Regions from separate parts of the Massilia luteola genome, predicted to be linked through region 2. Evidence: predicted binding sites of a transcription regulator. Region 2 holds the regulator's gene; each other region holds the start of a gene.
The links. Region 2 encodes sigma-54, which starts transcription at its own class of promoters, with help from an activator protein. Its sites were predicted from a motif close to TGGCANGNAANCTGCTTT; they were not measured.

Region 1: U9J41_RS10320 (PEP-CTERM sorting domain-containing protein) is a predicted target of sigma-54. The motif match lies at 4,493-4,510, and genes of this name have one in related genera.
Region 3: U9J41_RS16870 (PEP-CTERM sorting domain-containing protein) is a predicted target of sigma-54. The motif match lies at 5,853-5,870, and genes of this name have one in related genera.
Region 4: U9J41_RS22990 (pilin) is a predicted target of sigma-54. The motif match lies at 4,220-4,237, and genes of this name have one in related genera.

The regions. Positions count from the first base shown of each region.
Region 1 covers NZ_JAXOFN010000007.1:68,379-75,809, reverse strand. The annotation lists gene prsT (XrtA/PEP-CTERM system TPR-repeat protein PrsT) at 1-143, shown strand, start outside; gene U9J41_RS10340 (N-acyl amino acid synthase FeeM domain-containing protein) at 260-1,036, shown strand; gene U9J41_RS10335 (ThiF family adenylyltransferase) at 1,104-1,991, shown strand; gene U9J41_RS10330 (nitroreductase family protein) at 1,988-3,052, shown strand; gene U9J41_RS10325 (glycosyltransferase) at 3,131-4,396, shown strand; gene U9J41_RS10320 (PEP-CTERM sorting domain-containing protein) at 4,586-5,467, shown strand; gene U9J41_RS10315 (SDR family NAD(P)-dependent oxidoreductase) at 5,532-6,329, opposite strand; gene U9J41_RS10310 (GMC family oxidoreductase) at 6,373-7,431, opposite strand, start outside.
Region 2 covers NZ_JAXOFN010000005.1:148,772-156,202, reverse strand. The annotation lists gene U9J41_RS08560 (monovalent cation:proton antiporter family protein) at 1-796, opposite strand, end outside; gene U9J41_RS08555 (KpsF/GutQ family sugar-phosphate isomerase) at 882-1,904, shown strand; gene U9J41_RS08550 (KdsC family phosphatase) at 1,904-2,437, shown strand; gene lptC (LPS export ABC transporter periplasmic protein LptC) at 2,457-3,068, shown strand; gene lptA (lipopolysaccharide transport periplasmic protein LptA) at 3,091-3,660, shown strand; gene lptB (LPS export ABC transporter ATP-binding protein) at 3,657-4,451, shown strand; gene U9J41_RS08530 (RNA polymerase factor sigma-54) at 4,454-5,959, shown strand; gene hpf (ribosome hibernation-promoting factor, HPF/YfiA family) at 6,061-6,420, shown strand; gene U9J41_RS08520 (enoyl-CoA hydratase/isomerase family protein) at 6,544-7,431, shown strand, end outside.
Region 3 covers NZ_JAXOFN010000016.1:40,618-48,048, reverse strand. The annotation lists gene U9J41_RS16910 (FUSC family protein) at 1-76, opposite strand, end outside; gene U9J41_RS16905 (hypothetical protein) at 169-1,116, opposite strand; gene U9J41_RS16900 (Lrp/AsnC family transcriptional regulator) at 1,287-1,682, opposite strand; partial or broken gene U9J41_RS16895 (transposase) at 1,681-2,015, opposite strand; gene U9J41_RS16890 (hypothetical protein) at 2,553-2,915, opposite strand; partial or broken gene U9J41_RS16880 (IS5 family transposase) at 4,029-5,007, opposite strand; partial or broken gene U9J41_RS16875 (thiamine pyrophosphate-dependent enzyme) at 4,889-5,245, shown strand; gene U9J41_RS16870 (PEP-CTERM sorting domain-containing protein) at 5,901-6,506, shown strand; gene U9J41_RS16865 (hypothetical protein) at 6,575-6,946, opposite strand; gene U9J41_RS16860 (sigma-70 family RNA polymerase sigma factor) at 7,065-7,431, opposite strand, start outside.
Region 4 covers NZ_JAXOFN010000027.1:61,216-68,646, forward strand. The annotation lists gene U9J41_RS22975 (S9 family peptidase) at 1-1,308, shown strand, start outside; gene U9J41_RS22980 (flagellar brake protein) at 1,433-2,149, shown strand; gene U9J41_RS22985 (O-antigen ligase family protein) at 2,168-3,658, opposite strand; gene U9J41_RS22990 (pilin) at 3,716-4,141, opposite strand; gene sucD (succinate--CoA ligase subunit alpha) at 4,705-5,586, opposite strand; gene sucC (ADP-forming succinate--CoA ligase subunit beta) at 5,604-6,773, opposite strand; gene U9J41_RS23005 (DUF2889 domain-containing protein) at 6,862-7,419, opposite strand.

The DNA.
Region 1 (7,431 bases), on a different contig from region 2:
CGGAAGTGCGCTACCACCTGGCGGTGGGCCTGAGCAAATCCGGGGACAAGGCGGGCGCGCGCAAGGAGCTCGACAAGCTTCTGGCGACCGATAAATCGTTCGCCCAGGCGGATGACGCGCGCGCATTGCTAAAGGCTTTGTAAGAAGCTAATATACATTAATAATTAAATAATAATCCGTGCCCGGCAGCGCCAGGGCCGGGGTCCGGAACTTCCGTCCGCCGTACGCGGGCGTTTTTAAACAATTGGGGAATCCTGCGATGACGACTTTCGACGATTTCAAGGATCCAGAGGGTAGTTCTGCCGCATCCCTATCGGACGCTCATGATTTCAGCGATCGCGATAATATGACGCCCTCGCAATATGAGGATGTCATCGTGAACCACGATTCGTATGGAATCCGGCTTACCGATACTGCGGACGGGCGAAATTCGGCAAGTATGCTGATCAACAAGATGTATGCCTGGCGTGGTTACTCCGGGACGCACCAATTCAGCGACGACCCGAATCGCATTACCCTCACCGCCACCGACAAGGGCGACGTGGTCGGTACGCTCACGATCGGTATCGACTCGCCGATCGGCCTGATGGCAGACCAGATCTTCAAGGAGGAGCTGGACGCACACCGCAACTATGGCGCGCGCCTGTGCGAGTTCACGAAGCTGGCGTTCGACCCGTCGGTACGTTCGAAGACTTCGCTGGCCAACCTGTTTCACCTGGCCGTGATCTACGCCCGCGACATCCACCAATGTACGGATATCGTCATCGAAGTGAATCCGCGCCATCGCCGTTTTTACGAACGCATGCTCGGTTTCCAGCAGGAGGGCGAACTGAAAATCAACCCGCGCGTCGAGGCACCGGCCTACCTGTTGCGGGTAAATCTGGAATTTGTAACGGAACAGATCCAGAAATTCGGCGGCACTTTCAGCGCCGATAACAACGTGTCCGAACGTTCGTTTTATCCCTATTTCTTCTCGCCGCGCGAAGAACGAGGCATCATCAATCGCCTCCTGCGCATGGACGAACAGCACGCATAAAAAGGGCTGTGCGTTGCAGATCTCGTCGCTGCGGCCCTTTTATCGATAAAACCGTTTTTCCTCATCAATGACAAATCCGTTCCGCTATGAACAGGCGTTTTCGCGCAATATCGGCTGGGTGACGCCGGCAGAACAGCAGACCCTGCGCGGCAAGCGTGTCGCCATCGCCGGCGGCGGCGGGGTCGGCGGCGTACACCTGCTGACCCTCGCGCGCCTGGGCGTGACAAAATTTCATATCGCCGATTTCGATACCTTCGACATCGTCAACTTCAACCGCCAGGTCGGCGCCATGATGTCGACGGTCGGCCAGCCCAAGGCCGAGGTCCTGGCCCGCATGGCCAAGGACATCAATCCCGAAATCGACATCAAGATCTTTCCTGACGGCGTCAACCAGGGCAATCTCGATCAATTCCTGGACGGCGTCGACCTGTACGTCGACGCGCTCGACTTCTTTGCGTTCGACGCCCGCCAGCAGACGTTCGCCGCCTGCGCCCGCCTCGGCATCCCGGCCACGACGGCCGCGCCGCTGGGCATGGGAGCCGCCCTGCTGAACTTCATGCCGGGGCAGATGACGTTCGAAGAATATTTCCAGTGGGGCGACCTGCCGGAACTGGACAAGGCGATCCGCTTCGTCGTCGGCCTCGCGCCGGCCGGCCTGCATCGTCCCTATCTCGTGGTGCCGGAGGCCGTCAACTTCGTGGAACGCCGCGGTCCGTCGACCTTCATGGCCTGCCAGTTGTGCGCCGGCATCGTCGCCACCGAGGCGCTCAAGATCCTGCTCGGACGCGGCAAGGTATTGGCGGCACCGCACGGCGTGCAGTTCGACGCCTATCGCAACAAGCTGGCCCATACCTGGCGCCCGGGCGGCAACGGCAATCCGCTGCACCGCCTGATGATCGCCGTGGGCAAGCGCCAGATGACGCGCCAGCTGGCAGGGAAAGCGGTACAGGCATGAACCTCCCGCAGACGATCCACGACATCCTCGACCTGGCGCGCTGGGCGCCGAGCGGCGACAACACCCAGGTCTGGCGTTTCGAAGTGCTCGGCCCCGACCACGTCGCCGTGCACTTTTACGACACGCGTGAGGATACCGTGTACGACTTCCGCGGCCGCCCGAGCCAGCTGTCGCACGGCACCTTGCTGGAAACGATGGCGATCGCCGCCACCGCCCACGGCCTGCGGACCGAGATCACCCGGCGTCCCGACGACCAGGATCACCTGCCCGTGTTCGACGTGCGCTTCGTGCAGGATCCGACGGTGACGCCGAGTCCGCTCATCGGCGCGATCACGACCCGCAGCGTGCAGCGCCGCGCGATGAGCACGCGCGCCCTGCTGCCCGAGGAAAAACGCGCCCTCGAGGATGCCGTCGGCGACGGCTACGACGTGCGCTGGATCGAAGGCTTCGGCGGCAAGATGGCCGCCGCGCGCCTGATGTTTTCGAACGCCAAGCTGCGCCTGACGATGCCGGAAGCCTACGAGGTGCACCGCCGCATCATCCACTGGAACGCGCGCCACAGCCCCGACCGCGTGCCCGACCAGGCCCTGGGCGTCGACGCCGCCACCCTGCGCCTGATGAAATGGGCGATGGTCAGCTGGGGTCGCCTGTCCATGATGAACCGCCTGATGGGCACCTGGGCGCCGCGCCTGCAGATGGACCTCGTGCCGGGTCTGCGCTGCGCCGCGCACTTCGTCATCATGGCCAGACACGCGCCGGAAACCGTCGAGGATCATGTCGCCGCCGGCCGCGCCGTGCAGCGCTTCTGGCTCACGCTCACCCACCTGGGCCTGGCCATGCAGCCCGAGATGACGCCCCTGATCTTTTCGGCCTACGTGCAGCACGGCGAATCGTTCTCGACCGTCGAGAAACTGCATGGCGCGGCGCGGCAATTGCAGCAGCGCCTGCACAAGCTGATCGGCACCGGCAACGGGCATCCGGTCTTCATGGGCCGCCTCGGCGCCGGTCCCGCACCCCAGGCCCGTTCGCTGCGCAAGCCGCTCGAAGAACTGATGAAGTAACCGGTGGCGCGGGCATCCCGCGCCGCCGGCGTCGTTTGCCTGGCACGTTCCCGCAACCCTTTCACGATCAACGCCCCTATGGAACGTATCAAAATCCTGTTCTTTGCGGAAGCCGTGACGCTGGCCCACGTCGGACGTCCCATCGCGCTCGCGCAATCCCTCGATCCCGCGCGCTTCGACGTGCATTTCGCCTGCGCCGAAGGCTATGACTTCTGTTTCAACGGGACGCAGTTCACCCGCTGGACCATCCACAGCATTCCCAGCCAGCAATTCCTCGATGCGCTCGCGGGCGGCAAGCCGGTGTACAACACGGCGACCCTCACCGGCTACGTGGAAGACGACCTGCGCGTCCTGGACGCCGTCCGTCCCGACATCGTCGTCGGCGACTTCCGCCTGTCGCTGTCCGTCAGCGCGCGGCTGCGCCGGATTCCCTACGTGTCGCTGATGAATGCGTACTGGAGCCCGTACGTCGTGCAGCATTACGCGGTGCCGCACATCCCGCTGACGCGCCTGCTGCCGATCCGCATCGCGAATGCGATCTTCCGCATGGCGCGTCCGGTCGCATTCGCCTCGCATTCCGTCCCGCTCAACCGCGTGCGCCGCAACTACGGCCTGCCCTCGCTGGGCACCGACCTGCGCAAGGTCTATACGGATGCGGACTACAGCATGTACGCCGACGTTCCCGACCTGTTCCCGCCGAAAAGCCTGCCGCAGCAGCATGCGTATATCGGTCCCATCATCTGGGCACCGCCGCTGGCCAAGCCCGAGTGGTGGGACCGAGTGCCGCAAGACAAACCCATCGTCTACGTCACGCTCGGCAGTTCCGGCCAGGGCCGCCTGCTGCCGCTCGTGCTGGAAGCACTGGCGCCGCTGCCGGTGACCGTCATCGCGGCCACCGCCGGGACGATCGACGTGGCCAGTGCGCCGGCGAACGCCTTCGTCGCGCCCTACCTGCCGGGCGACCTGGCGGCGCAGCGCGCCAGCTTGGTCGTGTGCAACGGCGGCAGTCCGACCAGCCAGCAGGCCCTGGCCGCCGGCGTGCCGGTGCTGGGCGTCGCCAGCAATCTCGACCAGTTCCTGAACATGAGCGGCGTCATCAAGGCGGGCGCCGGTGCGCTGCTGCGCGCCGATCGCTTCCGCGCGAAGAAACTGGCACGCCAGGTGCGCGCGATGCTCGACGATCCGGCCTTGACGGCCGCGGCGCGGCGGGTGGCCGATGCGTTCGCCAGTTATCCGGCGCCGCAACGCATGGCCGCCTTTTTGGAAGGGGTGCGTGCTTTCCACCGCTTTGCGCCGGCGCACAGGGTGGACGACGACGACACCGTGCTTTCCGACGTCGATTAATTGACTGTCGGAATTTTTTACATCACGCATCCGGCAGTTTACGATTTCTCTTGTTTTATTGTTTAAGTCCTTGATTCTAAACAGGGTAGCACAGGCTGGCATGGGGCTTGCTTTAGCTTGGGTATAAGCCCGCGATCAAAACGGGCTACTCCCCCGACAAATTTAACCAGCAGATTACTTGGAGCCAATATGAAGAAGTCGTTTCGCAAGCTGATCCCGGTCGCAGCCGCCCTTGGTTTCGCACTCGCCGCATCGTCGGCACAAGCTTTCACCCTGAAGGATGGCACCAACGTCCTGGCATCGGATGCCACGACCCTGGACTGGAACACGACCGGTAGCGGTGTTGCGAAAGGCGTCGGCCCGTTCGGCTCGCCGCTGAGCGTCGGCCAGAACTTCCAATTCCTGTACCAGTCGAACCTGGCCAGCATCGACGGCAACACGACGAACGCGTTCGACTCGGGCCTGGACTTCAACGCCAACGGCACCAAAGGCGCCGGCAAGGCTTTCGAATTCACGATCGTCGCCAAGCTGACCGAAAAAGTCACGAGCCTGGCAGGCACGACCGCAACGTTCGGTCTGGCCGGCACGGCTGCCGACAACAAAGTCGCGATCTACTACGACACCGCCGCCAACGCCTCGACCACCGGCGGCACCGGTTTCGACGACGGCCAGCTGATCGCCCTGCTGACCATCGTGCCGAACAACACCCAGTCGACCTTCACGATCGCTGGCGCCGGCGGCCAGGGTTCGACCAAGCTGAACGCAGACATCGTCGAGACTGGCGACTTCATCGACCCGGCCTACCTGCAAGGCGTGACCCACCTGCTGTTCGGCGTGAACTTCGAATCGAACCTGAACTTCCCGGCTGGCAACTCGGCTACGCTGAACTTCCAGAAAGGCGGCAGCGCCCTGTTCCCGGATTACACCGTGGACACCGCGCACGACATCGTCTTCAAGGTCGACGGCTCGAACACCTTCGCCCTGCCGGAACCGGGCACCATGATGCTGCTGGGCATGGGCATGCTGGGTCTGGTCGGCGCACAGCGTCGTCGTCGCGCTCCGAAGGCCTAATCCGCCTGCCGGACCGGCTTCATGAAAAAACCGCGGTTTCGACCGCGGTTTTTTTATTGCCGTTTCACTTGCCTTCGGGCGGCTTGAACATCTTGCCGACTTCGCGGATGACCATCGCGTGCGGCGCCAGCCCGGCAAACACGCGCTGCTTGTAGGTTCCCCTGGCCGCGTTCACGACCGGCACGTCGCGCTCCAGTCCCGCCAGCGATGCCCGCACGACGTCGGCCGGCGCATCGCGCTCGACGAGGGCACTCTCGTAGGCGCCGGCCTTGGCGTCGAACTCCGTGGCCGTCGGGCCCGGAACGAGGGTCTGCACGAGGATCCCGCGCGCCTTCCACTCGCCATGCAGCGCCTGGCTGAAGCTCTGCACGAAGGCTTTGCTCGCCGCGTACACGGCCATATACGGCACCGGCTGGTAGGCCGCGGCCGACGATACATTGATCACGGCACTGCTCGGGAACGAGGCCAGATGGTCGAAGAAGCGGCGGCACGTCGCGACGAGCGCGGTCGTGTTGAGCGTGTTGAGTTCGTCGTAGACGCTCGCATCGGTCGCCTCGAACCGCCCCCAGCGCCCTGCCCCCGCGTTATTGCACAGCAGGCGCACGCGGATGCCCGCGCCGTCGAGTTCCGCGCGGATGCGCGCCACGGCGGCGAGATCGGCCAGGTCGGCCACGATGGCCCGCGCCTCGACGCCGTACTCCGTGCGCAACGCCTGGACGACGGCCAGCAGCCGCTCTTCACGCCGCGCCACGAGCACCAGCCGCATGCCGGCCTGCGCCAGCTGGCGGGCGAATTCCTCGCCGATGCCGGACGACGCGCCGGTGACCAGCGCCCAATGGCCTTTTAAGTCGGAAAGCCGCATGGGCGATCTCCTTGTCGATGGATGATGAATAAATAAAGCCGCGTCAGGCCTGCGCCAGCAGATAATCCGCCACGCGCAGGGCGTTCGCCGCGATCGTCAGGCTCGGGTTGGTGCCGCCGGACGACGGGAAGAACGAACTGTCGACGACGTACAGGTTGGCGAGCCCGTGCGCGCGGTTATTGCGGTCGAGCACGCTCTGTGCGGGATCGTCGCCGAACCGGCATGTGCCGCACACGTGGGCGATGCGCTGGTTGTTCTCGGCCTGCTTGATCAGTTTCACGCTGTAGCCCGCGAGCACCGCGCGCATCCGCGCGCGAAACGCCGCGATGCGCGCGCGGTCGGCGTCGCGCACGCGGTATTCGATGGCCAGGCGGGCGTTCTCCGCGTCGTCGCGCGCCGGTTCGACGCGGTTGTCGGCATACGGGAAATCCTCGAGCGTCGCCGCGAGGATCATGCGCCGATGCACGAACCCGTCGAGCACCGGCGTGACGAACGGCTTGGCCAGCTTGAACAACGGCGCCACCCACGGCAGCGGTCCCTGGCGCAGGTCGTCGGCCACCGAGGCCGCCAGGGTGGCCGGCGGCGGCAGGCGGCCGAAGGATTGCACGGAGCCGAGTTTCTGTCCGTCCAACAAATAAAAATCGTTGAAGGCGAGCTCTTTTTGACGATTGTCGAACTCACCCTTGAGCTTCGGCGCGATCAGGTACAGGTCGATGTGGTGGCGCATCAGGTATTTGCCGACGAGGCCGGACGCGTTCGCGACGCCTTGTGGCCACGTGCCGGATGCCGAGCCGAGCAGGATGCGCGGCGTCTCGAGGGCGCCGGCGGCCAGCACCACGATGGGAGCGCGCACGGTGAAGCGGGCGCCGCGTCGTTCGCACACGACGCCCGTCACGCGGCTGCGGTCGGCTTCCAGCGCCACGACCTCGCAATCGTCGAGCAGGCGGGCGCCGTGGTCGCGCAAGGCCGGTTCCAGGCAGATCCGGCCGGCGTCGTTCTTGCAGGCGCGGCCGCACAGATAACCCTGGCAACCGCTGCAGCCGGCCACGAACTCGCAGGCCAGCGGCAACCGGTACGGATGCAGGCCGCGGCCTTCGAAAAA
Region 2 (7,431 bases):
CCTGGTGTTTATACGGTGTCTCGGAGATCAGCATGCCGGCCACGAACGCGCCCAGCGCCATCGACAGGCCCGCATGTTCCGTGATCGCCGCGGCGCCGAGGGTCACGAGCAGCAGGTTCAGCATGAACAGTTCCTGCGAGCGGCGCTTGACGACGACGTTGAACCACTTGCGCATGACCTTCTGGCCGAAGAACAGCAGCAGCGCCAGCACGGCCGCCGCCTTGATGCCGGCCCAGGCCAGGGTCATCGCGAGTTCCTCGGCCGGTTGCGCCAGCGACGGGATCAGGATCAGCAGCGGGACGACGGCGAGGTCCTGGAACAGCAGGATGCCGATGATGCGGCGTCCGTGCTCGCTTTCCAGTTCGAGCCGCTCGGTCAGCAGTTTCGAGACGATGGCCGTGGACGACATCGCCAGCGCCCCGCCCAGCGCCAGCGCGGCCTGCCAGCCGACGTGCATCGATGGGGGCAGGTAGCGCGTCAGCAGCGACGCCAGCACCGTCACGGCGATGGTCAGCACGACCTGTGCGAGCCCGAGGCCGAACACGATGCGGCGCATGGCGCGCAGCTGGGCCAGCGAGAATTCCAGCCCGATCGAGAACATGAGGAAGACGACGCCGAATTCGGCCAGGGCCTGCGTCGTGGAGCCGTTGTCGGCGAGGTCCAGGGCATGCGGCCCGATCAGCACGCCCACCGCGAGATAGCCCAGCATGGGCGGCAGGTGCAGCATGCGGAATGCGACGACGCCGAGGACGGCGCTGCCCAGCAAAAGAAGGGTGAGTTCGAGGCCTGAGGTCATATCGGTTGACGATGAGGTCCCGTAAACATGTTGTTTGTTACGTCTGGCAAGTTTTTTGCTTTCCCAATTCGGCTATACTTTGACTATGAGTGTAACCGATGAAAAAACAATGCTGACAAGTTTTAATGCGGCCCAGGCAGCCCGGGCGCTGGAACTGGCCCGCGAGGCGCTGGATATCGAAGGCGAAGCAATCCGCAAGCTGGCCGCGCGCCTCGGCCGCGACGACAGCGTGCCGCGCGCCGTGGCGCTGATGATGGCCTGCAAGGGGCGCGTGGTCGTCACCGGCATGGGCAAGTCGGGCCATATCGGCCGCAAGATCGCGGCGACGCTGGCCTCGACCGGCACCCCCGCGCTGTTCCTGCACCCGGCCGAAGCGGCCCACGGCGACCTCGGCATGGTGACCGCGCAGGACGTCCTGATCGCGATCTCGTATTCCGGCGAAAGCAGCGAACTGGCCGTCGTGATCCCGGCCGTCAAGCGCATGGGCGTGCCCGTGGTCGCCATGACCGGCAAGCCGGAATCGACCCTGGCCCTGGCGGCGGACGTGCACCTGGACGTCGCGGTCGAGAAGGAAGCCTGCCCGTTGAACCTGGCGCCGACCGCGAGCACCACCGCGACCCTCGCGCTGGGCGATGCGCTGGCCGTCGCGCTGCTCGAACTGCGCGGCTTCAAACCGGACGATTTCGCGCGCTCGCATCCGGGCGGCGCGCTGGGCCGCAGGCTTCTCACGCACGTGCGCGACGTGATGCGCAGCGGCGACGCCGTGCCGAAGGTCACGCCGGACGCGCTGCTGACCGATGCGCTGCTGGAAATCTCGCACAAGGGCATGGGCATGACGGCCGTCGTCGACGCCGCCGGCCATCCGGTCGGCGTGTTCACGGACGGCGACCTGCGCCGCCTGATCGAGAAGGCCCAGGATTTCAGCAAGCTCGTGATCCGCGACGTCATGCATCCGGACCCGCGCCGCGTGCATCCGGACCAGCTGGCGGTGGATGCCGTCGCCGTGATGGAAGAATTCCGCATCAACCAGATGCTCGTCACCGACGCCGACGACGTATTGGTCGGCGCGCTGCACATCCACGACCTCACGCGCGCCAAGGTGATCTGATGGTGACCCCGCTGGCACACATGGAGCGCGCGGCGCGCGTGAAAGTCATGATCTTCGACGTCGACGGCGTCCTCACCGACGGCAGCCTGACGTATGGCCCGGACGGCGAAGTCACGAAGACGTTCTACGTGCTGGACGGCCTCGGCATCCAGCTCCTGAACCGCACGGGCGTGCAGACGGCCATCATCAGCGCACGCACGTCGCCCATCGTCATCAGGCGCGCGGCCGACCTCGGGATCACGCACGTGTTCCAGGGCCAGCACGACAAACGCCTCGCGTTCGCCGACCTGCTCGCCAAAACGGGTGTGACGGCCGAGGAATGCGGCTACATCGGCGACGACGTGATCGACCTGCCGCTGTTCACGCGCGTCGGCTTTGCCGTGACCGTGCCGAGCGGCCATCCGGAAGTGCGGCACCGCGCCCATTACGTCACGCAGAACCCGGGCGGCCGCGGCGCCGTGCGCGAAGTGTGCGACATGGTGATGCGCGCCCAGGGCACCTACGAACAGGCGCTCGCGCCGTATTTCGGTTAATTTCAGGATAAGCGCAGCCATGGCCCCTGCCAACTACAAGCGCACCGCGCACCGCTGGCGCCTGCTGGCCCTGATGCTGACCGCCGTGTTTTTTGCGTTCGGCAGCTTCTGGCTCGTGCAGGTGATGCAGGGCGAAGAGACCACGCCGGGCGCCAATGCGGGCAACGAGCCGGACTACATCGTCGACAACTTCAGCTGGGTGCGCATGTCGGAGGCCGGCAAGCCGCGCTACGTGATCTCGGGCGAGCGCCTGACGCACCGCCCGGCCGACAACACGGCCCTCGTCGACAAGCCCGTGGTGCAGAGCCTCACGGCCGAACACCCGCCCATGACGATGACGGCGGAGCACGCGCTCGTCAACCAGAACCAGAACCAGATCGACCTGACCGGCAACGTCGACATCCAGCGCCCCGGCAACGCGACGTCGCAGCCGCTGCGGATCCGCACCGAGGTCCTGACCTTGCTGACGGACGACGAGATCGCCAAGACCGACCGGCCGGTCCACATGACGCTCGGCAGCGCGTCGATCGACGCCGTGGGCATGGAGGCCAACAACGCCACCCAGCAGATCGCGCTGGGCGGCCGCGGCTCGGCCACCTATCCGCCGCGCCCACCGCGCCCGCCGCGCTGAAGCCAATTGAGAGGATAAACGAATGAAGAAAATACTCGCCGCCGCCATGTTCCTGCTGGTGCCGCTGGCTGCTTCGGCCGAGAGGGCGGACGCCCTCAAGCCGGTCAACATCAAGTACGACAAGGCCAACAGCGACCTGGTGACGCAGAACTATGTCGTCACCGGCAACGTGATCATCACGCGCGGCACCATGGTCCTCAAGTCGGACCGCGCCGAGGTCAAGGAAGCGCCGGACGGTTATCACACGTTCATCCTGACCGCGGATCCGGGCAAGCTCGCGACCTTCCGCCAGAAGCGCGACGGCGGCCCCGACCTGTGGGACGAAGGCCAGGCCCAGCGCATCGAATACGACGAACGCAACGACCTCGTGAAGCTGTTCTCGAAAGCCATGATCCGCCAGCTCGAAGGCCAGAAGGTCACGCAGGAAATGGACAACGAATTCATCTCCTACGATAACCGCAAGGAAGTGCTGGTCGGCCGCAACGACGCCAGCGGCGCGGACAAGCCCGGCAATGGCCGCGGCAGCATCACGCTGCAGCCGCGCCGCACGCCCGCGCCGGCCGCGGGTGCCACGCCGGCGGGCAAGCAATGACGGAGGTCCGCACGATGGAGGCCCATACGGACATCCCGCCGGCCGAATGCGGCGGCAGCACGCTGGTCGTCAACGGCCTGCAGAAGAGCTATGGCAAGCGCCTGGTGGTGCGCGACGTGTCGCTGCAGGTCGCGTGCGGCGAAGTCGTCGGCCTGCTGGGCCCGAACGGTGCCGGCAAGACGACGTCGTTCTACATGATCGTGGGCCTGGTGCCGTCGGATGCCGGCAGCATCGACATCAACGGCACCGACGTCACGAGCCTGCCGATCCACCGGCGCGCCCTGCTGGGACTGTCGTACCTGCCGCAGGAAGCGTCCGTGTTCCGCAAGCTGACGGTGGAAGAGAACATCCGCGCCGTGCTGGAATTGCAGCGCGAGAACGGCAAGCCGCTCACCAAGACGCGCATCGCCGAACGCCTCGACGAGCTGCTGACCGAGCTGCAGATCGAAAAGCTGCGCGAGAGCCCGGCCCTGTCGCTGTCGGGCGGGGAACGGCGGCGCGTGGAGATCGCGCGCGCCCTCGCGACGAATCCGCGCTTCGTGCTGCTCGACGAACCGTTCGCCGGCGTGGATCCAATTGCGGTCATCGAGATCCAACGTATCGTGCGCTTCCTGAAGGAGCGCGGCATCGGCGTGCTGATCACGGACCACAATGTGCGCGAGACGCTGGGCATCTGCGACCGCGCCTACATCATCAACCAGGGGGCGGTGCTGGCATCCGGCCGTCCCGACGACATCATCGCCAATGAATCGGTGCGGCGCGTCTACCTGGGCGAACACTTCCGAATGTAGTCATGAAACAGACGCTGCAACTCAAGACTTCACAGCACCTTGCACTGACGCCGCAACTCCAGCAGTCGATCCGGCTGCTGCAGCTGTCGACTCTCGAGCTGCACCAGGAAATCGAGCAGGCCCTGAGCGAGAACCCGTTGCTCGAACGGCTCGACGATCCGCTCGACCGCTCCGTACGCCTGCTGGCCGACGGCGCCATCAACAGCGCGCCGGCATCGATGCAGGCCGGTGAGGCGCCGGCCGCGCAGGGGCCGAGCGCGGAGGGCGGCGCGCCCGCCGAGAACGGCAGCGGCGAGAGCGGCGCCGATGCCGGCGGCGACAGCGGCGAAGGCGCCGGCAGCGAAGGCGGCGAGGACTGGGGCGAATTCGGCCGCAGCAGCGGCAGCGGCGGCGAGGACGAGGACGGCCGTCCGCAGCTGGAAGCGAGCCCGGTCACCTTGCGCGAGCACCTGATGGAACAGGTCCGCATGACGTGCTGCGCGGCGCGCGACTGCGCGCTGGTGGAACTCGTCGTCGACGCGCTGGACGACAATGGTTATCTGGACGAACCGCTGGACGACATCCACGCGCGCCTGCCGGCCGAACTGGAGATCGAGTTCGAGGAACTGCGCATGGCGCTGGCCCTCGTGCAGAGCATGGACCCGCCCGGCGTGGGCGCGCGCAGCGCGGCAGAATGCCTGGCCCTGCAGATCCGGCGCATGCCCGGCGTGCCGCTCGTCACGCGGCGCATGGCGCTGGTCATCGTCGAGAAATACCTGACGTGGTTCGCGCAGCGCGAATTCAACAAGCTGAAAAAGGCGCTGGACTGCGACGACGAAGACCTGCGCGAAGCCCAGACCATCATCCGCCAGTGCAATCCGCATCCGGGCGCGGCGTTCGCGTCGGATGTGTCAGACTTCGTCGTGCCGGACGTGATCGTGCGCCGCGCCAAGGACGGCTGGAGCGTGCAGCTGAATCCGGAAGTGATGCCGCGCCTGCGCGTCAACAGCGTGTATGCGGCGCTGATGAAGCAGGGGAAATCGGAATCCCAGCTGGGAGCACAGTTGCAGGAAGCCAAGTGGCTCATCAAGAATATGCGTCAGCGCTTCGACACGATCCTGCGCGTGGCCCAGGCCATTGTGGATCGCCAGCGCAACTTTTTCTCGCATGGCGCCGTCGCAATGCGGCCCCTTGTTTTACGTGAGATAGCTGATACACTAGGTCTACACGAGAGCACAATTTCTCGAGTCACAACTCAGAAATACATGCTGACCCCGCACGGCATGTTCGAGTTGAAGTATTTCTTCGGGAGTCACGTTGCCACCGAAGCGGGAGGCGAAGCATCGTCGACGGCAATACGGGCCCTCATCGTACAACTCACAGGAGCAGAAGACCCCAAGAACCCTTTATCCGACAGCAAGATCGCGGAGATGCTAGGGGAACAGGGAATGGTTATCGCGCGGCGCACGGTCGCCAAATACCGTGAGGCGCTGAAGATCCCTCCCGTCAGTCTCCGCAAATCCTTGTAGCGAGCTCTAGTAGCAAGCTCTTGCAGCAAGCTCTGGCAACAACGCTGCCTCCATGCCCGGATGCGCGCACGGCACGGCAGCGAATCTTCAAAGGAGTGTGTATGAATCTCACTATCAGCGGACATCATCTCGATGTAACCCCAGCAATCCGAGAATACGTACAGAACAAGCTTGAACGCATTACCCGCCATTTCGATCAAGTGATTGACTCCCACGTCATCCTCTGCATCGACAATCTCACCGAGAAAGAAAAACGCCAGAAAGCCGAGATCAATCTGCGTCTCGCAGGCAAGATCGTCCATGTCGCCAGTGCCGCGCACGATTTATATGCCGCGATCGACATGCTGATGGACCGCCTCGACCGCCAGGTCGTCAAGTACAAGCAAATGCTCAAGGATCATGACAACGCGTGCATCAAGCGCATGTCCGAAGGGGGAGAGGAAGAACCCGCCGCCGCGTGATGCCACGCGTGCAGCAGCATCAATGACAAAGGGCGCATCGGCGCCCTTTTCGATTTTATGCGCCACCCATGCGCGTTAGAATGCGGTTCTGCTTATTCCAATAACACTTCAATAACACGAGACATGACCGAACACGTGCAAACGCGGGTCGCCAACCGCACCGGCATCATCACCCTGGACCGCCCCAAAGCCCTCAACTCGCTGTCGCTGGACATGGTCCGCGCGCTCACCGCGGCCTTGCTCGCCTGGCGCGGGGATGCCGGCGTGGACGCCGTCGTCATTACGAGCACGAGCGAGAAGGCGTTATGTGCCGGCGGCGACATCCGCTTCTTCCACGAGGCCGGCAGGGCCACGCCGCGGACGGGCAGCCCGCTGCTGGAAGATTTCTTCACCGAGGAATACGCCCTCAACCACCTGATCCATTTTTATCCGAAGCCGTATATCGCGCTGATGGACGGCGTCGTGATGGGCGGCGGCATGGGCATCGCCCAGGGCGGGCCGGACTGCGGCCTGCGCATCGTGACGGAGCGTTCCAAAATTGCCATGCCCGAGGTGAACATCGGCCTGTTTCCGGACGTGGGCGGCAGCCATTTCCTGTCGCATGCGCCGGGCCGCCTGGGCCACTACCTCGGCGTGACCGGCGTGACCATCGGCGCCGCGGACGCCATCTACGTGGGGCTGGCCGACGTGTTCGTGCCGTCGGCGCAGCTGGATGCCCTGCGCGCGCTGGTCGACGCGACGCCGGGCGCGCAACTGGCCGCCGCGATCCGCGCGTTCGCGGCGCCGTATGCGGCGCAGGCCGGCACGGGCGAGCTGGCGGCGCAGCGCGATGCGATCGACCGCCACTTCGGCGCGGATTCCGTGGCGGCCGTGATGGCGTCGCTGGAGACGGACGCGAACCCGTTCGCGCAAAAGACGCTGGCCACGATGCGCCAGCGCTCGCCGCTGATGATGTCGGTGACGCGCGAGATGCTCGTGCGCGGCGCCAGTCTCGGCGTGGCCGACTGCCTG
Region 3 (7,431 bases), on a different contig from region 2:
CGCCGGCGGCGATCCGCAGGCCGGTGTAGAAATAATGACTGAAGAAGAGCGTGCGGGGCGCGAGGGCGTAATGCATGTGTTCAGGGCACGCGAGCGGGTTCGGCCGGAAATGATGAGCCCATTATAGCGCCGCAGCAAGCGCCTTCGCGGCACGCCTCGCGGGACGCGTCAGCCGCGGTTCGCGCCAGGGCGATCGGCCGGCGCCGCATCGCGCCTCAGCCAGCTTTCGCGGCAATATAAAAATTCCGCGCGCGGACACTTCGCCACGTCGATGCCTTCGCACAGCAAACCGTCGAGTGCGACGGTATTGTCGAGTCTTATCATCATGCCCGTTTTCTCGAGGATGATTTGACGGACCGGGAAGGCGACCCGGTAACGGCCGCCGATCGCATGATGCATGGTCGGGGGAAAGGTCAGTCCGCAATTCCTTCCTTTTTCATCGAGGTTGCGCCGGAGCTCATCAATGGGTTTGATGGCGCCCCATTCGTCCTGCCGCAAGTTCAGGCTGCCGCGGCTCTTCGGTCCCGGGACGCCGATGAGTTGGACCTGCTTGCCGCCGCCCGCCCGTCGCCACAAGGTGCGGAAGAGGATGCGGACGAAGTCGGACAGCGACAACTCGCGCGCGAGGATTTCGCGGAGCAGGGGACGGACGTCCCAGCGATGGAGGGCCGTCGTCGCCGATTCGAGCGCCGTCGACTGGCACACGTAGCGCGCGCCGTCGCGCGTGGGCAGGCGCCGCAGCCGCGCCGCCGCCGCGGCATCGTGCGCTGGCCAGTCGGCCGCGGGCTGGGCGACGGGAGCCGACTCTGCCGGCGCCAGCCAACCCTGTTTCCAGAACAGCAGGCAGGCACGGTGGCACTGGTCGTGAAAACTGCCGTCGCAGCGGGCGTCCTGTAGAAAGACAGCGTCTTTCATTTCGCGAAAGCCATGGCCGACGACACACGTCCGGCGCGCGCTTCGAAGCACGCGGATGCAGGATCCGCAATACGCCACCATTTCGGGCATGAACGGCAGGCCATCGAGTTTTCCTTCTTCATCCAATGTCGCGAGAATTTCACTCGGACTCTTGACTCTCATGAGCCGCGCTCGCGGCGGACGCCGGTTTTCACGCTTCATGTTGGCCTCTCGTCACGCCCTTTGCTCGATGCGGTTGTATGCGGGATGCATCAAGTATCGGGACAGATGGCGGGGGCAGGATTGCGTCAGCTCAATCGGAACAGGGGGGGGCACTTGCGCATCGTCGCTACGCCGCGTTTGTGTTCGTGATAGAGGGACGCAGGGCCGGATCAGTCCAGCGGCGTATCGACGCGCTTCAGCGTGCGTAACACGAGATTCGACTTGCTGTGGCGGGTGTCGTGGATCTTGTACAGCTTTTCGCGCAGCATGCGTTCGTAATCCTTCGTGTTGTTGACGGCGATGCAGATGAAATAGTCATAGTCGCCCGAGATCAGCGGTTCTTCCAGCACTTCCGGTATCTCCTGCGGCGCGCGCCCGAATTCGTACAACGTTTCCTCGCTGTTGTTGTCGAGCGTGACCTGCACGATGACGGTGTTCTGGTAGCCGAGGAGCTCGACGTCGACCTTGACCGTATAGGTCTGCAGCAGGCTGTTGTTGCTCATCCGCTTGATCCGGTTCCAGCACGACGTGCTCGACAGGCCGATGACGGCACTGATTTCCTGCAACGGCGATATGACGTTTGCTGCCGAGTTTTCCTCGGTCAGTCAGGTTGGGGCCAGTTTCCTGGTCCCTGGGGCTGGCTACGCCGCCCCATCAATATTGGCATGACTCCAATCAATTTGGTCGTACTCGCGCAGCCTTTACAACATGGCCAGATGTCGCTTCGCGCAAACCCCGGCAGGCTGCCATTCATGTAGTCGGCGCCAACACATCATTCCGCTGGCAAAGCCCAGTTCTAGCGGCAACGCATCCCAAGGAATGCCTGTCTATAGGACATACAAGATGTCGTTCAGGGCCGCTTGGTCATCGATCGAACGGAGTCGGACACCATTTTGGGAGGCGACAAATTCGGTATCAAGGCCACCAGCGCTATTCACAACTCTTTGCTAAGGAGCGACTGATTTATTAACTGCGCGATAATAAATTTTTTTATAAATCAACGACTTACGATCGGCGTGGCAGCAAAAAACCGATTAAATCAGCACTTCCTTAAGTGTGATATAGTCTTATATTTCGTGAACTTCTTTGTGATTTTTAAATTTGCGTTTCAGTTGATTTATGACCACCAAATTATACTTATCAGCTAAGGGTCGGTATATCCTCGCCGTTGTATGTTTATTAGGATTATTTTTTCCTTTTTTTGTTATTCTTGAAAAATATAATCGAATATCGACGATAGAGCGAACAAAGCAGTCCGTCATTGCCCATGTAATTTCAACGAACTGCTCTAACCATGGATTGATAGAATATGAGTATTTTGTTGGAAAAGAACGTTACGTAGGTACTGAATCGGCTTCGACTTGCGGGTTTGGCGCTTGTGCCAATGCGAAGCTTGGGGCTTCATTACAGGTCTCATACTCTAGTTATGATCCAAATCAATCTACTTGCGGCACGACTGACACTGAGATGAGTAGTTTAATTTTCCAATTTATTTCGCTTTCTATAATTACCCCTTTTCTAGTTATCAAGATCTGGCGCATTATTAAATCTGGCGAAATTTGACTCGAAACGATAGACTTAAGGGCACCTCGAATAACCCGATTCTTGATCATCAGCACTGTCGGGTAAGGCGGACGACCACCCTTGGCACGAGAAGGCGTCGGCGCGGCTGCATCAATGCGAGCGGCCAGTGCGTCGAAATCGACGTGTTCGGCCAGGCCTACCAAAGGATCGCCTATTTTTGCTCGCCGGTCTTCGCGCTCCTGCTCGGCAAAAAGGCAGATCCGGGGTTTCATCATGACGACGCTCGCTGGCTGGTTCGATGTCAAGATTTTACCCAGCCGTCGTCAGGTCAGCCGAGGTTTTTCGAGGTGCCCCTAAAGTCCTCCAGCATAGCTCTTGCACAAAACAAAGGTTGGTTTCGACACGGCAAATCTCACACGAAACCAAACAATTATCTATATGCACAAACAATACTATTCGTTTACTACAAATCGATATTGAAAAGGTTTTTCAAGATCAGCTTGAACATAATTTGCCAATCGTTTCAAATCAAAGGTATTGTTATTGCTGCACTCCAGTCGAGGAGTATCATTCTGGAGAATTCTCGATATTAATACTTTGTTGCCTAATTTTTGATAGCTAGAATTATATTTTATGGATGCGTATTCATAGGAAACATTTTCTGGTAGGGAAACGACCGATACTTGTTCGGGTATATTAACGGTAAATCTTTCTTCCATCCGGCGTACGCCGCATAAAAATTTTTCGCGTTGAACTTTTTTTGTAAGTTCTTTAGCGAAGTTTCTAATAGAAAATTCCCCTCCAAACTGACTATCGATAGTTAGCCTCCCTCCGGATTTTTTAATAACGCCAATCGCGGAGTAAGATGCATCTGGCTAGTTAATATCTTCTTTCGACTGCTTTCAGTTTGCCGAACTGTCAATAATTCTAATTCGCAACATCGCTTAAAATTCTACCAAAATGTAACATTTCCAAAATGTAATGTTAGATGGATTTTTCGGTTCATTATTGTTGCTACTTGAAGTGCGGGCCCTCGCGGCTCCCAGACGTCGAAACGGTTTTAGCCGCTTAGAGTCGCTAACCCAATTGGACGTGAGGCAATGCCGGGGTTTTCGTAGGGGGCATGCAGGCGAAGAGTTGGCAAAGAGCTATGGATTGCGCTGGAGCCCTTGATACCGAATTTGTCTCTTCCCGAAAGAGTGGCCGACGCCGTTGGAGCGATGACCAAGCGGCCCTGAAGGTCACCTCGAATAACCCGATTGTCGGCATGAGCGAGGCAATCTCAGGCTTGATTCGGCGTCGCCATGCCGGCGCGTCGTCGGGATGTCGATAGTTACGTGAACTTGGATGAGGTCAGTTTGGCAGCCGCAGGCTGCCAAACTGCTGGTTCAGAACGGTGCTACGCCGTGTTCCTTCAAAAAGACGAGGCGCTTGAGGTTATAACCGGCGGCCTTTAGCTGCAGGACGAATGTGGTGCGTACGATCCCCAGACAACGCACCAGTTTGCCGCCCATTTGGGCCAAGGCGCCAAACACATGCTCGACACGAGCACGCGGCGTAGCGATACCGCGGTTACGCTGTTTCTGTGTCTCGGAAATACCTTTGGTCGCGTGGCCTCGTCGCTGGATGTGCACGCGCCAGCCGGCTTGCTTCAACCTCATTTCCCTTTCAATGCTGGGGTAGCCGCGATCGGCATAGATGTCGCGGCTAGTATTGCTCGGGGGCGATCTTGCGGATCAGCTTGCAGCGCTTGTCGACGCTGGCGTGCAGCTTGTAGCCGAAGTGATTCCTGCCGTGCTTTTTGGTCCACTTCGCATCGACATCTTTTTGCGCGCGCTTGTGTGGTTTCCAACCCAGCGGCATCGTGCCTTCCTTGACCGTCCCGGCTTCCTCTCGCTTGTTGCGCTGGATCGGCGCTTGCACCAGCGAGGCGTCGACGATTTGCCCGCGGCGCGCCAAATAACCTTGCGACAGCAGTTGTTGCTGGACTTGCTCGAATACCTGATTGCCCACGCCGGCCTGGGCCAGTCGGTCACGGAACAGCCAGATCGTCTTGGCGTCGGGGATGCTGCTGCTCTCGGTCAGGTCGAGAAAACGCAGGAAACTGCGGCGGTCCAGCAATTGGTGCTCCAGGGCGTCGTCGGCCAGGTTGTACAACTGTTGCAGCACCAGGATCTTGATCATCAGCACTGTCGGGTAAGGCGGACGACCACCCTTGGCACGAGAAGGCCTCGGCGCGGCTGCATCAATGCGAGCGGCCAGTGCGTCGAAATCGACGTGTTTGGCCAGGCCTACCAAAGGATCGCCTATTTTTGCTCGCGGGTCTTCGCGCTCCTGCTCGGCAAAAAGGCTGATCCGGGGTTTCATCATGACGACACTCGCTGGCTGGGTTCGATGTCCGGATTTTACCCAGCCGGCGTCAGGTCAGCCGAGGTTTTTCGAGGTGCCCTTCAAGCACGTCCGGATGGCGGTCCAGCACGGCTGTCCCGTCAAGGTGATCTTGTCGAACAGCGGTTGCGTGGGGATGGTGCGCCAGTGGCAGGAATTGCATTACGATGGGTGCTACTGCCATAGTTACTCGGAAGCGCTGCCGGATTTCGTCGCGGCGCAGACGGAAAACTGCTTTCCGATTCGAGCGACCGGACTCTGTGTGCTATGAACCTCAGTGTTTTCGGAAGAATGATGAAGTAGAGTTTTTTCAGACACTCGACCCCATTGCGTACCGTCCGATGTCTCAGGCTACCGCATCAAATGATCCGTCGCTGCGATCGTCATTGAAATAACGGATCCCGCCATCGCCGCACTTACGAACCAGGCCAGCATTCCTTTTGCGACGGTCCGGTATTTGACGCGTTCTAGAGGATTTATAAACCGGACATGGCAGGTTGCATGAGCGGAAAGTCTCGAACGATCACGACCGACCGGAACCGGGCCCATTGCAGACATTCAGCGCGGAAGACGGTCCGGATCATTCAAGTGTAAGAACTGATGCGTTCAAGGCAAATCGAATCACTTTTCTTTCATCCGTAAAAAATGAAATGATCAGAAGTGAAGTGGTCGCGATTGTACGCTGCCGCTGGACGAATAAAAAATGGGGTAATTGGGGCGCCGGCGCAGCTGCCATGCAATAGGAATGTCGACGGTTTTTACAGATATCCGCACCTGCTACCGTTTTTGCCGATTAGGTGGTTGATTATTTGCGGATTTTTTTGCGGCACGGTTCTTGCGTCGCTTCTGGCTCCCCAACCACGGAGTCAACCATGCTCAAAAAATTGCTCGTTCTCGCGTTTGCCGGTTGCGTGTCGATGTCGGCGTCGGCCGCCTTTATCCAGTACGATTTCAAGAACGTGACGTTCGACGACGGCCTGCCGCTGACCGGCTGGTTCGTCCAGAACACGACCAACCAGGCCATCGCGTTCTACGACTTTCAAACCGGCTACCAAAACTATATCCCCGCCTTCGACTCGAACGTGACGTCGGCTTCGATCACGACCAATGGCGGCCCGACCAGCTTTGACGCCTGGTCCGAGAACATCGGCGACTACCATGGGGATATCTACCTGTATTTCGGTTTTGACACGGGCTCGGCCAGCTATACCTTGTCGGGCCGCGAGTTCAGCACGTATCTGTTTGCGCAGCCGGGCGAGCTGCCGCGATCCCACGCCATCCAGTCGGGCAGCGTCGAACTGGGCCAGATCGATCCGGGCCTGCTGGCGCTGCTCGAATCGGGTAGCTCGGGCTTCCAGGAAGTCGTGCCAGCCCCCGTGCCAGGGAGCGTGCCGGAACCGGCCAGCCTGGCGCTGGTGGCGGCCGGCCTGGGCCTGATGGGCCGCCTGCGCAAGCGTACGAAGCCCGGCGCCGCCTGAAATGAAACGCCCGCAATGCGGGCGATGTTCGTCCGCTGGCGGGCTTAACTGATAGTGACGCTCTACAGTTAATTTAGCCAGGGGACGAGAACGATCCCGAACGCATGCGAAATCGTAAAGGTCATTGCAGCAGCGACCATGGCAAGTCCGAAGCCACCGACCACGAGCAGCCAAATGCCGTAGACGATCGGGTGTTTCGAAAACTCAACGTTCAGCCCGCGTCCTTGCAAGGGAGCTTTTTTACGCCAAACGAAAGCCATTCCTATTGTCAAAAAAATGCCGAAAAGAAACACTCCGAGGGCAACTACAGGCTTTTGGTATGTTTCTGTCAAATTTCCTGCGCCAAGGAGGCAGGTGAACATCACCCCAAGATACCCATAAAGTAGATATTTTTTCATTCCTGGTTTATCTATTGTCTGCTTTTGGCCGAACCCGGCCATTTATCCCCGCATCGCATCTCGCCATGCGAGAAAAACGTATCGGCAGTCACAACCGATTGACCGCACGGCCCGATAGCAGACTTCCGCATGCCTCCGTGTGGCGGCCCTGGCAGCCGCACTAAGCCGCAGCCAGCACGGCATAGACCGCATCGTTGGCACACGCCCGCGTGCCCGCGCGCACGGCCATCGGCTGCGTGTCGCTGAGCAAGGTCATCATCGCGGGGACGTCGCGGCCGTCCAGCGCGGCATGGAAGCGCCGGATCAGCTCGCGGCACAGCTTCTCGTCAGGCGGCGTCTGGTCCGCGTGCGCGCGCAGGCGCCGGCGCGCGCGCGACAGGTGCTGGCGCGCGTTCGCCGGACTCAGGCCGAGTGCCGCCGCGATGTCGGCATGGCCGCAGTCGAATACGTCGTGCAGCACGAACGCCAGGCGCTCGGCAGGCGACAGGCAGGCCAGCAGGCGGGCGAGCGCCCCGGCCAGTGCCGCG
Region 4 (7,431 bases), on a different contig from region 2:
GGCAAGACCGAGGCATGGTCGACCAACTTCGACCTGTACACGGTCCCGGCCACGGGCGGCACGCCGCGCAACCTGACAGCCGACAACAAAGCCTGGGACACGAAAGGCGTGTTCTCGCCGGACGGCCGCACCCTCGCCTATCTCGCCATGACCCGCCCCGGCTTCGAGGCGGACCGCTACCACGTCGTGCTGCTCGACCTCGCGACCGGCAAGAAGCGCAACGTGGCCGACAACTGGGACCGTGCTCCGGGCAGCCTCCAGTGGACGGCCGACGGCAGGACGCTCGTCACGGATGCCGACGACATCGGCCAGCACCGCCTGTTCGCCATCGACGTGGCCAGCGGCAAGGTGACCCCGCTGACCGACAAGGGCGCGATCGGCGGCTACGACGTGCGCGGCAATACCGTCGCCTACACCCAGGCCAACCTGGCGTCGGGCGCGCAATTGTTCAGCCTGCAGCTCGGCGCGAACAAGCCGGTGCAGCTGACCCATCTGAATGAACAAAAACTGGCCGACGTGCGCTTCGGCGAGTACGAGCAGTTCTCGTTCAAGGGCGCCAACGGCGACATCGTCCACGGCTATGTGACGAAGCCATGGAATTACGAGCCGGGCAAGCAATACCCGATCGCCTTCCTCGTCCATGGCGGCCCGCAGGGCAGCTTCGGCAACGCCTGGAGCTACCGCTGGAACCCGCAGGTGTACGCGGGCGCCGGCTACGCCACCGTGTTCATCGATTTCCACGGCTCGACCGGCTACGGCCAGAAATTCACGGACGCCATCAGCGGCGACTGGGGTGGCAAGCCGCTCGACGACCTGAAAAAAGGCCTGGCCGCGGCCGAGGCGAAATATGCCTGGCTGGACCGCTCGCGCGCGTGCGCACTGGGCGCCTCGTATGGCGGCTACATGATGAACTGGATCGAGGGCAATTGGTCCGACGGTTTCAAATGCATCGTCAACCACGACGGCGTGTTCGACACGCGCGGCATGGCCTATTCGACCGAGGAACAATGGTTCACCGACTGGGAAAACGGCGGTCCGTACTTCACCGTGCCGGAAAACCATGAGCGCTTCAACCCGGTGCTGTACGTGAACAAATGGAAGACGCCGATGCTCGTCGTGCACGGTGGCCGCGACTTCCGCATCCCGATGGCGCAAGGCCTGTCCGCGTTCACCGCGCTGCAACGCCGCGGCATCGAAAGCCGGCTGCTCGTGTTCCCGGACGAGAATCACTGGGTCCTGAAACCCGCCAACTCGCTGCTGTGGCATCACACCGTCATCGGCTGGCTGGACCAGCACCTGAAACAGTAAATCCGCGCGTCTCGACCCGTGGATCCCAGAGAACGCCTGCCCCCGCAGGCGTTTTTTTCATTTCCGAACTGCCAAAAGATTTTCCCCGGTGCTACTATGACCGGCTTCGAGGATTGAAAAAACCATGAACGACCCGCAAGCGGAACGCGAACTCAAGCCCCAGGAATTCGAATTCGAATCGATGAACCTGCAGGTCGGCGTACGCCTGCAATTCATCACGCACCGGCGTCTGAAGCCGGTGCAGCATTTCTCGACGCTGATCGGCTGGCTGAAGGACGAATACCTGATCGTCAAGATCCCGACCGACAACGGCATGCCGATCCCGCTCGTCGAAGGCGAGCGCCTGACGATGCGCGTGTTTTCCGGCATCCACGTGTGTTCGTTCGCCTGCACGGTCGAGCGCGTTTTCGGCCGGCCGGTGCTGTACGCCCACATCTCGTTCCCGCGCGCGATCCAGGGCACGAGCCTGCGCACGGCCATGCGGGTGAAGGTGGACATTCCCGCCAGGATCATCCCGGCGAACAGTGCCGTGCCCGGCGCCGACTGCCTGTTGACGAACCTGAGCGTAAATGGCGCGCGAATCGAATCGAAGAAAAGCCTGCCCCAGGACGAAGACGAAATCGACCTGGAATTCGCCCTGCTGGCCCCGCCGAACAACCAGGAAATCCGCGTGCGCACGCGCGCGGCCGTGCGCAACATCAGCGCACTGTCCGGCGGGCCGGAGCAGGCCGAGGGGTTTGCGTATGGCGTGCAGTTCGTGGATCTGGATCCGGTGCACTACACGCTGTTGCAGAATCTGACGTATGAGGCGTTGCTGGCGGATCGGCAGAAGATCGTCTGAGTCCTGACCGTCTCTGCTTTAAAAATAGCCAGTAATCCACAGCCGTGGCCAGTGCTGCCCCTGGTTCGCCGCTTCCTGGGCAGCCGTGAGAGGTTGTTGCTCGTAGCGCGCGACCACGTCCTGCCAAACGCCGGCCACCCCAGCCATGGCGACCACCACGAGCAACGCACCGCCGGCTCCCCCTACGATATTGGGTGCGGCGGGGCATGGAGCCGGCAAAACGGTCTTGTACCACCCGATTGCACAGCCGAGATACAAAGCAATTGCAAGCTGACTCTGTGGCATGACGAACAGGCCGGACACGAGCCCGTCGACCAGGATCGCGACCGCTCCCATCAGCAGAGCCGCGAAAATGGTCTGGTTGGCGATGTCTCCTTCCGCGATCTTGCGGCCGGCGTGCAGAAGTGCACGAAGTGCCAGCACGATCGTTGCGAGCAGACACGCCAGCGCAGGCAGTCCCCATTCGCTGCCGAACTGCATGAGCCAGTCATGCGGATGGGCGCCGATGTGCAGGTCGCCGGCGTAATGGGCAAAATGCATTGGTCCGACGCCGAGCAAAGGATGTTGCGTGATCAGGTCGGCAGCGCGACGCCAGAGGAACATGCGTCCCGATGCGGGATCGTTGGCCGTACGCTCGACCACAAAGGAAATCGCCCGCATCCCCTGTGCCCCGAGGACTGCGGGAACGGCGACCAGCAGTATGAAATACGTCACGAGGCCCAGTGCCGCCGTCAACGCGGCCATCCTCAGGTAAGGAATTGCGGTACGGCGCAGGACAATCGCGATGATCGTGCAGCCCATCGCGATACCGACGAGCGTTCCGCGCCCCGTGGTGGCGATGAGTGCCGTCCACCAGTAGATTGTGACGCCCAGCCACAGCGGCCGCAATCGGTCGGTGCGGGCAGTCAGGCAGCACAGCAGCACGAACAGCGGCAGGATCGACGTCTGAACGTGATTAAAAAAGCGGAAATTGCTGAATCCCCACGCAAAGTCGTCGGGTGTCAGTGGATTGCCAAAACAGAAGGCGCTTACATAGGCGACCAAGAAATATACGCTGTACAACACGACGGTCGCGGCGGTTGTTTGCAGGATGAGGCGAAGGGCTGCCGGTCCGCGGCGGACGACTTCGTCGCCGACCTGCGTCGCGAGCAGATAAAGGAGGAACAGCGCCGCAACTTCGAACAAGGCGAAACGGGGCGAGAATGCCATCGTGCCGCTGGTGATCCCCAGCGCGAAGAATGTCGCAAGGCAGATGCCGGCAGGGCCCTCGAATAGCGGGCGAAGCTTGAGGCGGCGTCGGACCAGGACCATGACAGCGCCCACGAGCAGCACAGCGATTTCAAGGATACGCTGGCGGTCATGTCCTGCCACGACGAGGAAGTTCGCGTACAAGGCTGCGCACAAGAGCACACAGAATGGCATCGTTCGAACGTTGCCCATGGTCCAGTCGCGCGCCTGGCCGGCCTGCATTTCCGTCAGCATGATTTCCTCGTTTGTGAACAGGTTCAAGACCGGGCCCCAAGAAAAAACCCCGCCGTAGCGGGGTTTTCTTCAGCTGGATCGCGATTACGAACCTGCGACGCAACCGGTCGTGCCAGCATATTTCGGATCAACCGTGGTACCGCAGCTCCAGTGGCCGTCGTCACCGCGGGTCACCGTGACGGTGTGGGTATTCACATCCGACGGACCGCCGACGATGGTGCACTGGATCGTGGTGCCGGTGACCGCGAATGCGCTGCAGTTCTTGGTCGCTGCCGGCATTTTGATGTCGGCGACAGCGGCCGGGGTCCCACCGTTGTTCAGCAGGTCATCGAAAGCGGTTTCGCCCGAGGCGATTTCCTGATAAGCCATCGTGAACTTCGACTTGGTCACATAGCTCTGGTAAGCCGGGATAGCGACGGCGGCCAGGATACCGATAATCGCGACAACGATCATCAGTTCGATCAGGGTGAAGCCGGCTTGGGCTTTCTTGACGATTTTCGGTGCTTTCATGATGTCTCTCCAGGTTGGGGGCACTGCAAATTAAAAGGGTATTTCGTATCCAGTACTGCTTGCTTCTGCCCTTTACTATATGCAACCGACGTGCCAGGTCGTTTCCATAGGAAATCGTTAGCAATGTGCTACCAAATTGTGGGTTTTCGCGCATTTTCCGCATTGCCGCATGACAATTTTTGTCATCGGACATGGCGAAATTTGTCAGCTCGACAGATTTTGTTGAATCGCGACAAAAATTGTCAGCTCGTCGTATCGACTTGGCACGAATCGGGATACGGGCCGGATTTACGCCGCTTCGCCTTGACCAAAGAGCTTTGCGGCTTCTTGCCCGCTCATGCTGCTTGGCAGCGCCTCATATCCGATTCTTGTTCATCGGCTCGCAGCTTCGCTCCGCACCTCCTTTCCACGGTCAGTCACCCTTCCGCAGTTGCGCTTCACTTTGCTCGCTGTGGCCAGCTCGCAGCGGGACTTGCACCCGCAAGAGTGCGCCCATGCTGAACGCACAAAAAAAACGGGACGCACGAATGCGTCCCGTTTTCATCGACTGCGAATCCGGAGGATTACAGCATCGCCTTCAGCAGACGAGCCATTTCCGACGGGTTCTTGGTAACCGTGATACCGCAGGCTTCCATGATTTCCAGCTTGGCCTGTGCCGTGTCGGCACCGCCCGAGATCAGCGCGCCGGCGTGGCCCATGCGCTTGCCCGGCGGCGCGGTGACGCCGGCGATGAAGCCGACGACCGGCTTCTTCATGTTGTCCTTGATCCAGTAAGCGGCGTTCGCTTCGTCCGGGCCGCCGATCTCGCCGATCATGATGACGGCGTCCGTGTCCGGATCGTCATTGAACATCTTCATGATGTCGATGTGCTTCAGACCATTGATCGGGTCGCCGCCGATGCCGACTGCCGACGATTGGCCCAGGCCCAGCGCGGTCAGCTGGCCGACGGCTTCGTACGTCAGGGTGCCCGAACGCGACACGACGCCGATGCGGCCCTTCTTGTGGATGTGACCCGGCATGATGCCGATCTTGATCTCGTCCGGGGTGATCAGGCCCGGGCAGTTCGGGCCCAGCAGCAGGGTCTTCGAACCAGCCTTGGCCATGCGGTCCTTGACTTCCATCATGTCACGGACGGGGATGCCTTCGGTGATGCAGATGGCCAGGTCCAGCTCGGCTTCCACGGCTTCCCAGATGGCGGCGGCGGCGCCTGCCGGCGGGACATAGATCACGGAAACATTCGCGCCCGTGTTCTGCTTGGCTTCCTTGACGCTCGCGAAGATGGGGATACCTTCGAAGTCCTCACCGGCTTTCTTCGGGTTCACGCCTGCGACGAAGGCTTCACGGCCGTTCGCGTAGTCGCGGCACATGCGCGTGTGGAATTGGCCGGTCTTGCCGGTGATACCTTGGGTGATGACTTTGGTGTCTTTATTAATCAGAATCGACATTTTATTTCCTTCGCGAATTAAGCTTGGCCAGCTGCAGCGGCAACGACTTGCTTCGCTGCGTCTTCCATGGTGTCAGCCGAGATGATCGGCAGGCCGGAATCGGCCAGCATCTTCTTGCCCAGGTCTTCGTTGGTGCCCTTCATGCGCACGACCAGCGGCACTTGCAGCGACACGGCCTTCGAAGCGGTGATCACGCCTTCGGCGATCACGTCGCAGCGCATGATGCCGCCGAAGATGTTGACCAGGATGGCTTTCAGGCCCGGGTTCTTGAGCATGATCTTGAAGGCTTCCGTGACCTTCTCGGCGGTTGCACCGCCGCCGACGTCCAGGAAGTTGGCCGGCTCGCCGCCGAACAGCTTGATGGTGTCCATGGTGGCCATGGCCAGGCCGGCGCCGTTCACCAGGCAGCCGATGTTGCCGTCGAGCGAGATGTAGGCCAGGTCGAATTTCGAGGCTTCGACTTCAGCCGGATCTTCTTCGTCCAGGTCGCGGTAGGCGACGATTTCCGGATGACGGAACAGGGCGTTCGAGTCGAAGTTGAACTTGGCATCCAGGGCGATGACCTTGCCGTCGCCGGTCAGGATCAGCGGGTTGATTTCGGCCAGCGACGCGTCGGTGTCCCAGTAGGCTTTGTACAGGCCTTGCAGGTTCGCGCGCGCGGCGGCGATCGAGGCTTCCGGCACGCCGATCTTGGCGGCGATGCTGTCAGCGTCAGCGTCGGTCAGGCCGACGGCCGGATCGATGGCGATGGTGTGGATCTTTTCCGGGTTGCTGTGCGCGACTTCTTCGATGTCCATGCCGCCTTCCGACGAGGCCATCAACACGACGCGCTGGGTGACGCGGTCGGTGACCAGCGACACGTACAGTTCTTTCTTGATGTCGGCGCCTTCTTCGATCAGCAGGCGGCGGACCTTCTGACCTTCCGGACCGGTCTGGTGGGTCACCAGTTGCATGCCCAGGATCTGGTTCGCGTATTCGCGCACTTGTTCCAGCGACTTGGCCACTTTCACGCCGCCGCCCTTGCCGCGGCCGCCAGCATGGATCTGGGCCTTGACCACCCAGACCGGACCGCCCAGCTCTTCAGCTGCCTTGACAGCCTCGTCGACCGACAGGCATGGAATGCCGCGCGGAACGGTCACTCCGAATTTTCGGAGGATCTCTTTGCCCTGATACTCATGGATTTTCATGCTGGCTTCCCTTCTTCTGTTACTGATGTAGTTTAGAAATGCGAATGGATAAATAAAGCGACAGATCCGGAGTCTACTCCGGACGACACTACCCCGGCACCGCCTTGAGCGACCAGCGCGGATAGTACGTTTCGACGGCGGGGCCATCGACGCGCAGCGCGTGGCAGCGGTCCAGTTCGTAAGGCCGCTCGGTCGAGGCATCGACCGAACGGTTGGCCATCGCGTCGTCGGCGAAGGCCTGGATTGCCGCGGTGGGCAGGACTTGCGCGAGTTCGGTCAGGTGGGTGCAGCCGAGTACCCCGGACAGGCGGTCCTTCAGATGCAATCGGAAATGTTTCAGCAGCGACAGGCCGATCAGCTTTTTATAAGCAGGAGCGATGGTGTCGCAGAAACCAGGATAGGGTACGGCATCGGACGCCGCTTCGGCGTCGACGATGGTCATGTCGCGGTCGATGGTCACGCGCAGCTTGAGTTCGTGCACCGGCAAGCCGGCCGGACGCGGGCCGGAAGGCAGGGCGATGTCATGCGTCTTGGTGTCGCGGATGCAGGCGTCGAGGTCCCACAGGCCATCGTCGCGCGCGAACACGTCGACAGTGATGGCGCGCGTGTGCCGAGGCTTACGCGGAGCGGGTGGAGACAGGGGCATAAACACCAATGC